2 regions of the Streptomyces sp. NPDC006372 genome follow, and region 1 is predicted to be linked to the other one. Evidence: riboswitches for the same ligand, from Rfam matches in the RefSeq annotation. Region 1 holds a riboswitch; the other holds the start of a gene.
The links. A riboswitch is a leader RNA that binds a small molecule or an ion and turns the genes downstream of it on or off. The one in region 1 is predicted to bind cyclic di-AMP.
Positions count from the first base shown of each region.

Region 2: it holds a riboswitch for cyclic di-AMP, as region 1 does, so the genes downstream of both, ABZ016_RS06120 (LysM peptidoglycan-binding domain-containing protein) here and ABZ016_RS08005 (peptidoglycan DD-metalloendopeptidase family protein) in region 1, are expected to answer to the same signal.

Region 1 covers NZ_JBEXQJ010000003.1:190,102-197,522, reverse strand. Annotated here, with positions in the region: gene ABZ016_RS08025 (XRE family transcriptional regulator) at 1-526, shown strand, start outside; gene ABZ016_RS08020 (DUF6126 family protein) at 523-642, shown strand; gene ABZ016_RS08015 (tyrosine-protein phosphatase) at 652-1,449, opposite strand; gene ABZ016_RS08010 (alpha-galactosidase) at 1,630-3,699, shown strand; cyclic di-AMP (ydaO/yuaA leader) riboswitch at 4,009-4,170, shown strand; gene ABZ016_RS08005 (peptidoglycan DD-metalloendopeptidase family protein) at 4,175-5,083, shown strand; gene ABZ016_RS08000 (DUF6250 domain-containing protein) at 5,259-5,972, shown strand; gene ABZ016_RS07995 (SGNH/GDSL hydrolase family protein) at 6,118-6,903, shown strand; gene ABZ016_RS07990 (ZIP family zinc transporter) at 6,999-7,421, opposite strand, start outside.
Region 2 covers NZ_JBEXQJ010000002.1:356,744-364,164, reverse strand. Annotated here, with positions in the region: gene ABZ016_RS06135 (glycosyltransferase) at 1-1,126, opposite strand, end outside; gene ABZ016_RS06130 (GNAT family N-acetyltransferase) at 1,147-2,232, opposite strand; gene ABZ016_RS06125 (HAD family hydrolase) at 2,406-3,254, shown strand; gene ABZ016_RS06120 (LysM peptidoglycan-binding domain-containing protein) at 3,218-3,997, opposite strand; cyclic di-AMP (ydaO/yuaA leader) riboswitch at 4,001-4,179, opposite strand; gene ABZ016_RS06115 (polyprenyl synthetase family protein) at 4,684-5,694, shown strand; gene ABZ016_RS06110 (DUF2092 domain-containing protein) at 5,937-7,175, shown strand; gene ABZ016_RS06105 (ABC transporter ATP-binding protein) at 7,216-7,421, shown strand, end outside.

The sequences.
Region 1 (7,421 bases):
GCTGGAGGCCGCCGCCCGCGCCGCCGGGCTGTCGCCCGCGCACCTCTCCCGGCTGGAGACCGGGCAGCGACAGCCCTCGCTGCCGATGCTGCTCGCACTCGCCCGTGTCTACGGTACGACCGTCTCCGAACTGCTCGGCGAGACGGCCGCCGACCGGGAGGCCGTGGTGCGCGCGGCCGACATGGAGCCGACCACGGCGGGCGGCTGGACGTACTGGCAGGCCGGCGCCCCCGGGCGCGGGATGCAGGCGCTGCGCGTCCACGTCCCGTACGGCTCCCAGGGCGACATCGTGCGCGTCCATCCGGGCGAGGAGTGGCTCCATGTACTGCGGGGACGGCTGCGGCTGCGCCTCGGCGACACCACGCACCGGCTGGCGCCCGGCGACAGCGCCCACTTCGACTCGCTCACCCCGCACCGGATCGCCGCCGAGGACCACGACGGCGTCGAACTGCTCTTCGTCCACACCCTGCTGCAGAGCCCCACGGCCGCACTGTGCCTGGGCCCCACCCCTGGAGACCTGTCATGACCGACATGGAGGAGAAGTTTCCCCGCGCCCTGTGGGTGCGCTTGTTCATCTACCTCGTGGCGGGGCACCTCTTCGCCGCGTTCGTGTGGTTCCTGTTCGAGGCGGGGGCCCGTTAGCCGAGGGCCTCAGTCGAGAAGCCGCTCCCGCAGGCGCTTGCGGGCCTGGGGAGTGAGCCCGAGGCCCTCCTCCAGGTAGGCGTCGACGCCGCCCCACTTCTCGTCGATGGTGTCGAAGGCCGCCGTCAGGTACTCCACGCGCGCGTCGAACAGGGGGCTGAGCAGGTCCATGACCTCGGGGGAGTAGGCCGAGGCGGCGGAGCTGCTGCGGTGCACCTTGTAGCGGCGGTGCTTGGCGTTCGACTTCAGGTAGTCGTCGACGATCGCCTCGCGCTCGACGCCCAGGGCGAGCAGTGTCACCGCCATGGACAGGCCCGCGCGGTCCTTGCCCGCCGCGCAGTGCATCAGCGCCGGGACGCTGTCCTCGGCGAGCGCGTGCAGCACCTGGGAGTGCTCGGCGGTGCGGTGCTTGATGATCGTGCGGTAGGAGGCGATCATGCGGCCCGCGCCCTTGCCGTCCGAGAGGATCGCGCGCAGCTGGTCCAGGTCGCCGTCGCGGACCATCTTCCAGAACTCGGCGCCGTCGGCCGGGTCGCTCAGCGGCAGGTTCACATTGCGCACGCCCGGCAGCTCGACGTCCGGCCCTTCGAGTTTCTGGTCGGCCGCGTTGCGGAAGTCGAAGATCGTGTGCAGGCCCAGACCGGTCAGGAAGGCGGCGTCCTCCCCGGTCGCGTGGGCGAGGTGCCCGCTGCGGAACAGCACGCCCTGCCGCACCCGCCGTCCGTCCACGGTCGGCAGCCCGCCCACGTCACGGAAGTTGCGCACTCCGGCCAGCTCGGGTTCGGTCGACGGGACCTGCTGTGTCACGGGGGCTCCTCCCAGTCGGCGCCCGCCGACGCGGTTCGTCGACAGGCACCACTCGACGATACGACATGGCTGCCAGGGGCAATCAGTTGTCCACAGGCGTTGCCCGGAGCCCCCGAAGCCGTCGATGATGTTGGGGCCTGGTCGCACCTGGTCGGGCTTGTTCGAATCTGTGAGGCCTTGATGCTGGACATCTCCGAAGACGGTCGTACGTGGGTCCTCTCGGGGCCGGCCAGCAGCTACGCCGTCCACGTCACCGACCGGGACGAGCTGCTGCACCTGCACTGGGGCCCGCGGATCGGCCTCGCCGACGCCGAGGCCCTGGCGGTCCGCCCGCTGCCGGACTACTGGCCCTTCGAGTCCCCGCTCGACGGACGCGAGGAGTACCCGGTCGAAGGCGGCCCGCGCTTCGTCCGCCCCGCCCTGTCCCTGCGCACCGGTGAGCGGCGCGGCACGGAGTGGGCCTATGAGGGGCATGACACCGGGGGCGGCGAGCTGCGGCTCCGCTTCCGCGACGGCGAACTGACCATCACGCTGCACTACCGGATGCGTGAGGACGTGATCGAGCGCTGGGTGACCCTGGAGAACCAGGGCCCGGCCGTCGAGGTGCTGCGCGCCGACTCCGCCACCTGGACCCTGCCCGACCGCGACAGCTGGCGGCTGTCCCAGTTGCACGGCCGCTGGGGCGCCGAGTCCCGCCTCGAGCGCTCCCCCCTCACCCACGGCGAGAAGGTCATCGGCAGTCGCCGCGGCCACACCTCCCACCAGCACCTGCCGTGGGTCGCGCTCGACACCGACGCGACCGAGGAACGCGGCGAGGTCTACGGATGCGCGCTGGGCTGGTCCGGGTCCTGGCGGATCGCCGTGGCCCAACTCCCGGACGCGCGCGTGCAGATCACCGGCGGGGCCGGGTACGACGACTCGGGCCTGCTGACGCTGGGCGCGGGAGAGTCGTACACGACGCCCGTCTTCGCCGGACTCTGGAGCGACGGCGGTTTCGGCGGGGCCAGCCGTGCCTGGCACGCCTATCAGCGGGCCCATGTCGTCCCGGACGCGGACCGGGACCGGCCGGTGCTGTTCAACTCCTGGGAGGCCACCGAGTTCGACATCTCCGAGGAGCAGCAGCGGGCGCTCGCCGAGCGGGCCGCCGCCATGGGTGTCGAGCTGTTCGTGGTCGACGACGGCTGGTTCGGCGCGCGTACGAGCGACCGGGCCGGGCTCGGTGACTGGACGCCGAATCCCGACCGCTTCCCCGGCGGGCTCAGGCCGCTCGCCGACCATGTGCACGGCCTGGGCATGCAGTTCGGGATCTGGGTCGAGCCGGAGATGGTCAACCCGGACAGCGACCTGTACCGCGCCCATCCGGACTGGGTGCAGTACCAACCGGGACGAAAGCGGACGGAGTTCCGCAATCAACTCGTACTGAACCTCGCCCGCGAGGACGTCCAGGAGTACCTCTGGGAGCGGCTCGACGCGTTGCTCTCCAGCGCCCCGATCGACTACGTCAAGTGGGACTTCAACCGCTGCTTCTCCGACGCCGGCTGGCCGGACGACCCCTATCCGCAGCGGCTCTGGGTCGACCACGTCCGGGGTCTGTACGCGCTGCTGGACCGGCTGCGGGCCGCCCACCCGGGGGTGGCCTTCGAGTCCTGCTCGGGCGGCGGAGGCCGGATCGACCTCGGTGTGCTGAGCCGTACGGACCAGGTGTGGACCTCCGACAACACCGATCCGCTCGACCGGCTCGCCATCCAGCACGGCTTCAGCCAGGTCCACCCGGCGCGGGTCATGGCCGCCTGGGTCACCGACAGCCCGAACGTCATGCTCAACCAGCGGGCCAGCTCCCTGCGGTTCCGTTTCGTCAGCGCCATGGCCGGTGTGCTCGGGGTCGGCGGCGACCTCACGAAGTGGACGGAGCAGGAGCTGGCGGAGGCGCGGGACTGGGTGGGGCTCTACAAGGAGATCCGGCCCGTGGTGCAGCACGGCGACCTCTACCGGCTGCGCGCGCCGGAAGGCGGTCTGAGCTCGGTGCAGTACGTCCTCGGCGACGAGACCGTCGTCCTCGCCTGGCTCCAGGCGCAGCGCTACGGCGAACCCCTCCCGGCGCTCAGGCTGCGTGGCCTCGACCCGTCGGCAACGTACGAATGCCTCGAATCGGGCGAAGTTCACCGAGGTGCCGTCCTGCTCCATCACGGACTGCGGGTCGGGCTGCGCGGGGACCTGGACGCCACGGTCGTCCGCCTTAAGCGGAAGTAGCCGTTCTGTCCGAATAGGGGATTTAGGCCGCTTCGACATAACGTGCCCCAAAAGTAAAGGAGATGGGGTCCACGTGTGTGGGCATCGTCATATTCGTGACGATGTGTTGTCGTCATGTTCACGTAATTGTGCCGATATTCAGGGCCTTTGAGGAAAACCGGAGATCGGTAATCCACGCTCGGTGACGGGAAATGTGCCGACGCGTCAAGGAAAAGGCCGTCATGCGCAACCGCAAGCTTGTCCCATTGCGTCTTGGTCGCTTACGTTCCACACCAATCCGGACGGACGCCTAATCCTGCCGCCGACCGGAGCCCGCACACACTGACCCGACGTACGGCAGGAGCGGGGGACCCACAGGTAAGACGCCTGTTCCGGTTCCCGGAACGGCTTGGGGTTAAGCCGCACCTCGGCGCGGCCGGGCATCTCCAGCCCGAACCCGACAGCTCACCTCGCAGGCGCCGGAGAGGAATCCGCCATGCCCGCGAAGGGTAAGCACCGCCGCCCGAAGACCCAGCGTTTCACCCGCTCCATAGCCGTCGCCGGAACCGGCGGGGCCGCCCTCGCCCTTCCCCTCATGGGGGCCGCCGGCGCCCACGCCGCCACCCCGCAGTCGGCCCCGGAAAAAGCCGCCCAGTCCGCTCCGGCCGCCGGAAAGAAGGCCGCCGAAAAGGCCACGGGTGCCCACACGTACACCGTGAAGGCCGGTGACTGGCTCGCGAAGATCGCCGACGACCAGCACGTCAGCGGCGGCTGGAAGAAGCTCTACGCGGACAACCGCGACGCCGTCGGTGACGACCCGTCGCTGATCCACCCGGGCCTGAAGCTCTCGATCGGCACGAAGGCGGCGAGCGCGCCCGAGGCGCAGCCCGCGCCGAAGGCGTCGGCCGAGAAGTCGTCCGCCGCCGAGTCGTCCCCCAAGGCCGGCACCCCCGCGAAGCCGGCTGCCGCCAAGCCGGCCGCGGAGACCGCCGCCTCCGGCTTCACCCTCCCCGTGGACGGCGCCACCATCGGCACCCCGTACCACATGGCCGGCAGCATGTGGTCCAGCGGCTACCACACCGGTGTCGACTTCGTCGTCCCGACGGGCACCTCCCTCAAGGCCGTCGGTGCGGGCACGGTCGTCTCCGCGGGCTGGGGCGGCGCGTACGGCAACCAGGTCGTCATCCAGCTCGAGGACGGCAAGTACGCGCAGTACGCCCACCTGTCCCAGCTCTCCGTCTCGGCCGGCCAGACCGTGACGGCCGGGCAGCAGGTCGGCCTGTCCGGCGCCACGGGCAACGTCACCGGACCGCACCTGCACTTCGAGATCCGCACCACGCCGGACTACGGCTCGGACGTGGACCCGGTCGCCTACCTGCGCGCCCACGGCGTCTCCGTCGGCTGACCGACCCGCACGCCCCTTGCCTGACACGCCTCCGAAGGCCGGACCCCGATCCCCGGGTCCGGCTTTCGGTGTGTGCGGCGGCCGGCGATCGCACTCAAGGGATCGACAGCGGACGGCAGTTGGGACACAGTGATCCCGTCGTGAGTGCAAGCGCTTTCTGAAGGAGCTGTGTCCCGTGCCGACCACCCGCAGAACGTTCGGAGCCCTGGCAGCCGGAGCCGCGCTGGCTGCCCTCGCCCCGACCGGGAGCGCGAACGCCGCGCCTCGGCATCGCCGCCTCATCGCCCACGACGACTTCTGTCACGGCCTCGGCCAGTGGGTGACCGAACTGCAGGACGGCGGCACCGTCAGCGCCTCCCGCGGTGTGCTGGAGATCGACGTCCCCAGCGGGGCGACCGTCTGGTTCAAACGGCGACTCCAAGGTCCGTACGTGCTCGAATACACCGCCACGCCCGTCGCCGAGGGCGGGGTCAACGACCGGGTCTCGGACCTCAACAACTTCTGGAACGCGACCGACGTCCGCTCCCCGGACGATCTCTTCGCGACGCCGCGCGGCGGCGCCCTCGACGAGTACGACCACCTCACCACGTACTACGCCGGCTACGGGGCCAACTACAACACCACGACCCGGCTGCGGCGTTACGTCGGTGAGGCCGGAGTCCGCCCCCTGGTCTTCGACTACACCGAGCCGCTGCTCGTGCCGGGCGAGCCGAACCGGGTCCGGATCGTCTCCGACGGTTCGACGGTGCGGTGGTGGAACAACGGGCGGCTCGTGTTCGACTACCGCGACCCGCAGCCCTACACGAGTGGGCACTTCGCCTTCCGGACCGTGTGGAGCCACTTCCGCATCACGGGCTTCCGGGTCTGGTCGACACTCCAACGTTCCTGACAAGCGGCCTATTCCGGAGTTGGTGAACACTTTAGGAGTGGCTTATGTCACCGCCCGTCAACCCCTTCCTACGGTCGCGTAGGTCACATTCCAAGGTGAATCATGAGCGGCTGTGGCAGACGATTCGAAGAGTGACAGCAGAGCAGTGATCGGGTCGTACGTGGCGGTGGGGGACAGCTTCACCGAGGGCGTCGGTGATCCCGGCCCCGACGGGGCGTTCGTCGGCTGGGCCGACCGGTTCGCCGTCCTGCTCGCCGACCGCCGGCCCGAGGGCGACTTCCACTACACCAACCTCGCCGTGCGCGGAAGGCTCCTCGACCAGATCGTGGCGGAGCAGGTTCCGCGGGCCGTCGACATGGCCCCGGACCTCGTCTCCTTCTGTGCCGGCGGCAACGACATCATCCGGCCCGGCACCGACCCGGACGAGGTGGCCGAGCGTTTCGAGCGAGCGGTCGCGCAACTCGCCGCGGTGGCGGGCACGGTGATGGTGACGACCGGCTTCGACACCCGGGGCGTGCCCGTGCTCAAGCACCTGCGCGGCAAGATCGCCACGTACAACGGGCATGTCCGGGCCATCGCCGACCGGTACGGCTGCCCGGTCCTCGACCTGTGGTCCCTGCGCAGTGTCCAGGACCGCAGGGCCTGGGACTCCGACCGGCTGCACCTGTCCCCGGAGGGGCACACACGGGTGGCGCTGCGCGCGGGGCAGGCGCTCGGCGTCGATGTACCGGCCGACCCCGAGCAGGAGTGGCCCCCGCTGCCGCCCCGCGGCACCCTCGACATCCGGCGGGACGACGTCCACTGGGCACGGGAGTTCCTGGTGCCGTGGATCGGGCGGCGGCTGCGCGGGGAGTCGTCGGGGGACCATGTGACGGCCAAGGGCGCGCTGTCGCCGGACGACATCAGGATGCGGATCGCTTCGGTGGCGTGAGGGGGCCGGCACACCGGCCCTGGGCTCGTTCCCCGGCTTCGGGGAGCCGTGCCCGGGCTGGACGGAGGGCGGACCCAGCCACTTCAGCGTCCTGTTCAGGCGTGCGACAGGGCGAAGGAGACCAGGAAGCCGCTGACGGTGACCAGCCCGATCGCCAGGTGGGCTTCCTCGAACGCCTCCGGGATCATCGTGTCGGCGACCATGGCCAGGATCGCGCCGGCGGCCACGGCGGTCACCGCGGCGACCACGTCCGTGGAGAAGCCCCCCACGACGGTGTAGCCGAGCACCGCGGACAGGACGCTCGCGACGGCGATCGCCCCCCACACGCCGAAGACGTAGCCCTTGCCGCGTCCGGCCTTCTTCATGCCGGCCGAGCTGGACAGTCCTTCGGGGACGTTGCTGATGAACACCGCCGCGACGGTGACCATGCTGACGGCCCCGCCGTCGAGCAGGCTGACACCGATGACGGCGGACTCGGGGACGCCGTCGAGCAGTGCGCCCAGGGCCAGCGCCAGGCC
Region 2 (7,421 bases), on a different contig from region 1:
CGGTGAGGTAGGCGGTGAGCCCGGCGCCGTAGCCGTACGCCTGGGTCTCCAGATCCCGCCAGGTCTCCCGGTGGTGGTGCCACACCAGCGCGTACGGCGTGTAGCGCAGCCGGTTGCCCTGGGCCAGGACGCGGACGAAGCCGTAGAGGTCGTCGCCGCCCCGGGCGGCCGTCCCGGCGCCGGTGGCCGGGTCGAAACCGCCGACGGAACGCAGGACGGCCGTCCGGAAGGCCATGTTGGCGCCCGAGCCGAACCGCCCGGCCGTGAACGGGAACAGCGGCTCGTCGACCGGCGGGTGTGCCGGGTCGTACGTCCTTGGAGTGAAGCCTTTCGCGAAGCCGCCGTGGCTCTCCAGCAGCACCTGGGCCGGGGTCGTCAGCCGCGCGGGCAGGATCAGCCCGGTCGTGCAGCCCAGTCCGGCGTCGGCGGCGAAGGGCGCGGTGAGCTCGGTCAGCCAGCGCGGGTCGGCGACCACGTCGTCGTCGGTGAACGCGACCACCTCGCCCCGGACGGCCGCCAGCCCCGCGTTGTGCGCGACCGCGAGGCCGGGCACCGGCTCGCACACGTACCGCACGCGCTCGGCGTACTTCCGCTCGACCAGTTCCCTCGTCCCGTCCGTCACGGGTGCGTTGTCGACGACGACGATCTCGAACCGCGGATGGTCCTGCGCCAGGAGCGAGTCCAGCGCGCGGGCCAGCTGGCCTGCACGCTCCCGGGTCGCGACGACGACACTCGCGTACGGAGACGCACCGGCCGACCGGGATTCAACCGCCGACCCGGACTCAACCGCCGACCCGGACTCAACCGCCGACCCGGGCTCAAGAGCCGACCCGGGCTCAACCGCATCCCCGGGCTCCTCACCGACGGCCACCGCACACTCCGCCCGCGCCCGCTCCGCCAGCACGGCCTTGGCGTCCGCCCCCTCCGGCACCCGACCGAGCAGCGTGCCCACGGGCCGGCCGCCCCTCCTGACCAGTACGAACACCTCTCCGCTCGTCACCGGCGGATTCCCCGGACCCGGTCTGAGCACCGCCTCCGCCCCATCGAGGTCCACCTCGGCAACCTGCACCGCCCCGATGTCCAGGAACCGGCGTATCTCCTCCCGCGCACGTGCCGAACGAGCCATGCGCCCTCCCCCCACTCGTGTCAGGTACGGCGCAGCCGGGCCGCGCCCTTCAGGGTCCGCGCCGCCAGCGCCGCGAGCCGCGGCCGGCCGCGGACGAAGCTGTGCGCGCGGCGCGCCGGCTCGCGGCTCAGCCAGTGCAGCGCCGCGCCCGCCCCCGGACGCGTCACCGCTCCCTCGTACACGGGCAGTTCGCCCGTCTTCAGCGCGTCCTTGTACTCGGCCGCGCCCCGCCCCAGGTCGAGCATGCCGATGCCCTCGGCGGCCGCCGCCTCGGCCATGCGCAGATGCAGCACCAGACCCGGCGAGTACTTCGAGAACTCGGGGTCGTAGGCCGGGAACCAGCAGGCCAGGACCGACGCCGAACGCAGTCCGAAGTGCGCGGCGACGGGCCGCTCCCCGGCGTACAGCACGGACAGTGTGCCGCTGCACTCCGGCGCCCGGGTCCGGGCCAGCCGCCCCACGAGGCGGGTGATCCACTCCTGGGCGAACCGGTCCCGCCGGCCCGTCCTGCGGTACTGCGCCGACTTCCACTCCATGAGGGTGCGCAGCGCGGCCGGGTCGCGCTCGTCGAACACGAAGCGCGGCTCGCCGACCTGCCGTCCCAGCCTGCGCTCCTTGGCCAGGGTGGTCTTCAGGAACTTCGGCGACTGGGCGCGCAGCACCGATTCGTACGTCTCGTAGCCCTTCTCCACGTCGATGACGAAGGTGGCGTACTCCTCCGCCGCGTACCGGACGAAGAGCCGCTGCTCGGCCTCCAGGTTGTCGAAGGCGAAGCTGGACACCGAGCAGGCCCGCAGCAGTTCGCCCGTCTCCAGGTCCAGGCCCGGCCGCAGGATCGCGCCCTGCGCGTCCGAGACGCCGAGTCCGATCGCCCGGCCCTGACCCCACCGGCCGCGCTCGTAGGGCAGGAAGCCGGCCGGCTCCGGCCCGTCGTACACCACCGCGATCCGTGCCTGCGGCCGCACCCGGCCCACGGCTTCGGTGAACTCCGGTTCCATGAACGGGTTGCGCGGTGCTTCCGCCGCGGCGCGCAGCGCTCGCCAGCGCTCCCTCTCCGCCTCGCGAAGCTCCCCGGCCCCGGCCACACGAATGCGCCCACTGCTCAACCCGACCCCCCGATCAAGTCCCCCCTGGACACTTGGAAGGTACCGCTCGGGACGGCCTCACGGGTAGGTAGCGGACCATGTTGTTGCCAACTGGTGCAGAGGGGCCCTCAATCGGGCAATCGGTGTCCACCGTGCGATGAAACGAACGGGCGCGCTGTCCGTATTCTCTGATCATGGCCGCACCCCTCGCATATTCACTCATCGCCACCGACCTGGACGGGACGCTGCTGCGCGGCGACGACACCTTCTCCGACCGGTCTCTCGCCGTACTCGCGCGGGTGGCGGACGCCGGCGCCCAGCACCTCGTGGTGACGGGCCGGCCGGCCCCGAGAGTGCGGCCGCTCCTCGACGACCTCGGCTGTACGGGGCTCGCGGTGTGCGGCCAGGGCGCGCAGGTGTACGACGCCGGCGCGGACCGGCTGCTGTGGTCCATCACGCTGGACCGTGAACTGGCGGAGACCGCCCTCGGCAAGATCGAGGCCGAGGTGGGGGAGGTGTACGCCGCGGTCGACCAGGACGGGGTCGACGGGCTCACGCTCATCGAGCCGGGCTATCTCATGCCGCACCCGACCCTGCCCGCCGTACGGGTCGAGCGACGGGACGACCTGTGGTGCGAGCCCATCAGCAAGGTGCTGTTGCGGCACCCCGGTCTGACGGACGACGAGCTGGCGGCGACGGCCCGCTCGGTGGTCGGCTCACTGGCGACGGTGACAATGTCGGGGCCCGGCACGGTCGAACTCCAGCCGTGCGGCATCACCAAGGCGACGGGCCTGGCGCTGGCCGCCGAGCACCTGGGGCTGCGGCCGGCGGACACCATCGCCTTCGGTGACATGCCCAATGACATCCCGATGTTCGACTGGGCCGCCCACGGCGTCGCCATGGCCAACGCCCATCCCGAACTCAAGGCCGTGGCCGACGAGGTCACGCTGTCGAACGAGGACGACGGCATCGCCGTCGTCCTCGAGCGACTGCTGGGCGGGGTGGATCAGTACGGGCCGTTGACGTTGTCGATCGAGCCGTAGCGGGCCGCCGCGTAGTTGCAGGCCGCCGTGATGTTGGCGACCGGGTCGTACGGGTCGAAGGAGGTACCGGGCACGTGGTAGGCGGCGAACGTCGGGTCGATCACCTGGAGCAGGCCCTTGGACGGGGTGCCCGCGGCGGCGTTCGAGTCCCAGTTGTTGATCGCCTGGGGGTTGCCGGACGACTCACGCATGATGTTGCGGTAGATGCCGTCGTACGACCCCGGGATCCCCTTCTGCGCCATGATGTCCAGCGACTCGCGGATCCACCCGTCGAGGTTGTTCGCGTAGGTCTTCGCGGCGGCGGGGGCGGCCTGGGCGACGCCCGTGGCGGGCTTCGCGGCCGGCTTGGCGGGGGCGGACGACTTGGTCGCCTGCTTCGGGGCGGCGTCCGCCTTGGCGGTCTTCACCTTCAGCTTCAGACCCGGGTGGATCAGCTTCGGGTTGTCGCCGACGGCGGCGCGGTTGTCCTTGTAGAGCTGCTTCCAGCCGCCCGACACGTCGTACTTGTCCGCGATGCGGTAGAGCGTGTCGCCCTTGACCACGGTGTACGCGAGGGACTTGGCGGGCTGGGCCGCCTGGTGCACGGACTGTGCGACGACGGGAGCGCTCTGGGGCTCGGCGGCGCTCGCGTGCGTCGCGCCGAGGAGCGGAAGGGTGAGTGCCGCTCCGCCGGTTCCGACGGCTACGACGCCTCGGGTGAGCGGGCTGGTTCTGCTGCGACGGTGCATGCCTCGTCCGGCCATGGCGATGTTCCTCTCCGGCGCCTGCGAGGTGAGCTGTCGGGTTCGGGCCGGGAGGTGTCCGGCCGCGTACGGCGCTGTGCTGCCGTACGCGGCTTCACCCCGAGCCGGTCCGCTGTGCGGACCGGCGACTTACCTGGGTCCCCCGCTCCTGCCCTGCGTGAGTGAGTCGGTGTGTGTGGGGTGTCCGGGCGGCGGCAGGATTCGGCGGTCCGCCGGACAAGCCGGGAACGTATGCGAGAGCACATGTCGGGAACAAGCACCGGAGTCACATTCCGAGCCGGTTGACCTTGGTCTGAGTGGTTTGGCCCGCTTGATCCTTTGCGGGAGCCAAGGCTCAACTGGCTTTCGGTGGAAGGGGGTACGGGCCGGTGCCGGAGCGAGGGGGCAAAAGGGGCGACGTGACCGAACTCACTGATCACGAGCCTGTGCGGTACATATCAGCAAAGGGAATTAACTTACGCAACGCGGCAAATCGTTTATATCTCGCTACCTCCTGGTAAGTGGATAAATGTCTGTTCTTATGGACTGATCGAAAACATGGAGGTCGTGATCGGATACCACCCGGCCTGTAACCATGGGCGCTGGCGGTGATCGAAACGTGACCGGATACGCTGACTCGAGTGAGGGCAGCGACCTATCGACAATCCGCGTAATCACCGGCAGACACAGCAGACAGGAGACCCCTCGTGACCGACGTCGGGCCGTTCGGGCTGAGCGTGCGGGACCAGGCTCTGGAAGCCGATGTCCAGGCCGGGTTGGCGGCTGTCGAGGAAGGCTTGTTCGAGGCCACCAAGAGTGAGGTGCCCTTCATCACGGAGGCCGCCCAGCACCTGGTGCGGGCCGGCGGCAAGCGGTTCCGTCCGCTGCTCGTGATGCTCTCCGCCCAGTTCGGTGACCGGTACGCGCCCGGGATCGTGCCGTCCGCCGTCGTCGTGGAGCTGACCCACCTGGCCACGCTGTACCACGACGACGTGATGGACGAGGCCGCCGTGCGCCGCGGGGTGGCGAGCGCGAACACCCGCTGGGGCAACTCCGTCGCGGTCCTCACCGGCGACTTCCTCTTCGCCCGCGCCTCGCACATCCTGGCCGACCTCGGCCCCGAGGCGGTCCGTGTGCAGGCCGAGGCGTTCGAACGGCTGGTGACCGGGCAGATCCTGGAGACGGCCGGACCGCAGGACGGCCGGGACCCCGTCGAGCACTACCTGGACGTGCTGGGCGGCAAGACCGGCTCGCTGGTGGCGGTGTCGTGCCGGTTCGGCGCGATGATGTCCGGCGCCGACGAGACGGTCGTGGACGTGCTGACCCAGTACGGCGAGCGGCTCGGCGTCGCCTTCCAGCTCGCTGACGACGTCCTGGACATCGCCTCCGACTCCCACGAGTCCGGCAAGACCCCGGGCACCGACCTGCGCGAGGGCATCCCCACGCTGCCGGTGCTGCGGCTGCGCGAGCGCGCGGCCCGGCTCGGGCTCGCGGACGACATCGCCCTGTGCGAGCTGCTGGACTCCGACCTCACCGACGACGCCCGGCACGCCGAGGCCCTGCGCCTGCTGCGCGCCCACCCGGCGCTGGAACAGGCCCGCCGGGACACCGTCCGCTACGCCCAGGACGCCCGCTCGGCCCTGGCACCCCTGCCGGAGTGCGCCGCGAAGGCGGCTCTCGTGGAGCTGAGCGACGCCGTGGTGCACCGCGCCGGCTAGCGCGGCACCGGTCCGGTTCATCCCCCGCCCCCTACGGGTCGGGGGAGACACCGCCCCTCCGTGTCATACCCCAGCAGTACGTGGAGTTGAGCCCGCGGTCTGACGTATCTCCCCGGCCGATTTGGTCAGATGGAGACCACCGAAGAACACCACTCCTCACCTGTTCGGGTGAGAATGGCGGCTCAGGGACGAGTGCGTGGACGACACGGACAGCCGCCGCCGACCACGGAGGTAGGGCACACATGGCACCGTACGCATCCGACGAGAACACGACCGCCGGGGAGGTCGACGAGCAGCGCTCCCGGCGGAGCAAAGCCGCGCGGTACGTCGTCCCGGTCACGGTGATGGGGGTGGCGGCCGCGACGATCGGCCTGGTCCCCGCACTCGCCGACTCGGGCGACCCCGACCTCCCGAAGATCACGGCACAGCAGCTCATCGAGAAGATCGCCAAGTCGGACGTGCAGCAGCTGTCCGGCACGGTGAAGATCAGCACGGATCTCGGACTGCCGGACCTCGGCGGGCTGGAGAGCAGCCTGATGTCCGGTGCGGCGAGCCCGGGCGAGGGCGGTTCCTCCGCCGACCCGACGTCCAAGCTCACCGAACTGGCCTCCGGCACGCACACCCTGCGCGTCGCTGTCGACGGCCCGGAGAAGCAGAAGCTGTCGCTGCTGGAGAACGCCGCCGAGTACAGCGTCGTCCACAACGGCAAGGACCTCTGGGGCTACGACAGCAAGTCGAACGAGGTCTACCACGGCACCGCCTCGGACAGCCCGAAGCACGAGAAGGAGCAGCCGCCGGCCACGCCGAAGGACTTCGCCGAGGAGGCCCTGAAGGCCGTCGACGACACGACCTCCGTGACCGTGGACGGCACCGCCCAGGTCGCCGGCCGGGACGCCTACAAGCTGCTCATCAAGCCGAAGCAGTCCGGCTCCACGGTCGGCGCGGTCACCGTCGCGGTGGACGCGAAGACGGGTACGCCGCTGAAGTTCACACTGACCCCGGCCAGTGGGGGCGCCGCCGTCGTCGACGCGGGCTTCACCAAGGTGAGTTTCGACCGGCCGGCCGCGTCGACCTTCGACTTCACCCCGCCGAAGGGTGCGAAGGTCACCGAGGAGAAGGACTCCGACAAGGGTGGGGCGCGCAAGCACGCCGAGCGCGCCCCGAAGTCCCTGAAGTCCCCGAAGTCCCCGGAGGACCTGGGCAAGGGCTTCGGCGGTGCCGAGGGCATGAAGACCATCGGCGAGGGCTGGAACGCCATAGCCACCTTCGACACCGGCGGCGAGGGTGTGCCCTCCGGTGAGGCGGGCGGCGACCTCGGCGGCTTCGTGAACTCGCTCGGCGACAAGGTCACCGGCAAGTTCGGCTCGGGCACGGTCTTCTCCACCCGCCTGGTCAACGCCCTGATGACGGACGACGGCAAGGTCTACGTCGGCATGGTCACCAAGGACGCCCTCGTGAAGGCGGCCGACGCCGGCAAGTAGGTCCCGTACGTCACGGGACACCGAGAGAACGAGGAAGCCGATGGCCGAACAGCCCGCCGCGGAGCCGGAGGAGAGCGGCGCGAATGTCCTGGGTGGGGAGACCGTCATCGCCACACGGGGGCTCACCAAGCGCTATCGCGGCGGGCAGCTCGCCGTCGACGGGCTCGATCTGACCGTCCCGGCGGGCAGCGTCTTCGGCTTCCTCGGGCCCAACGGCTCCGGCAAGACCACCACCATCCGCATGCT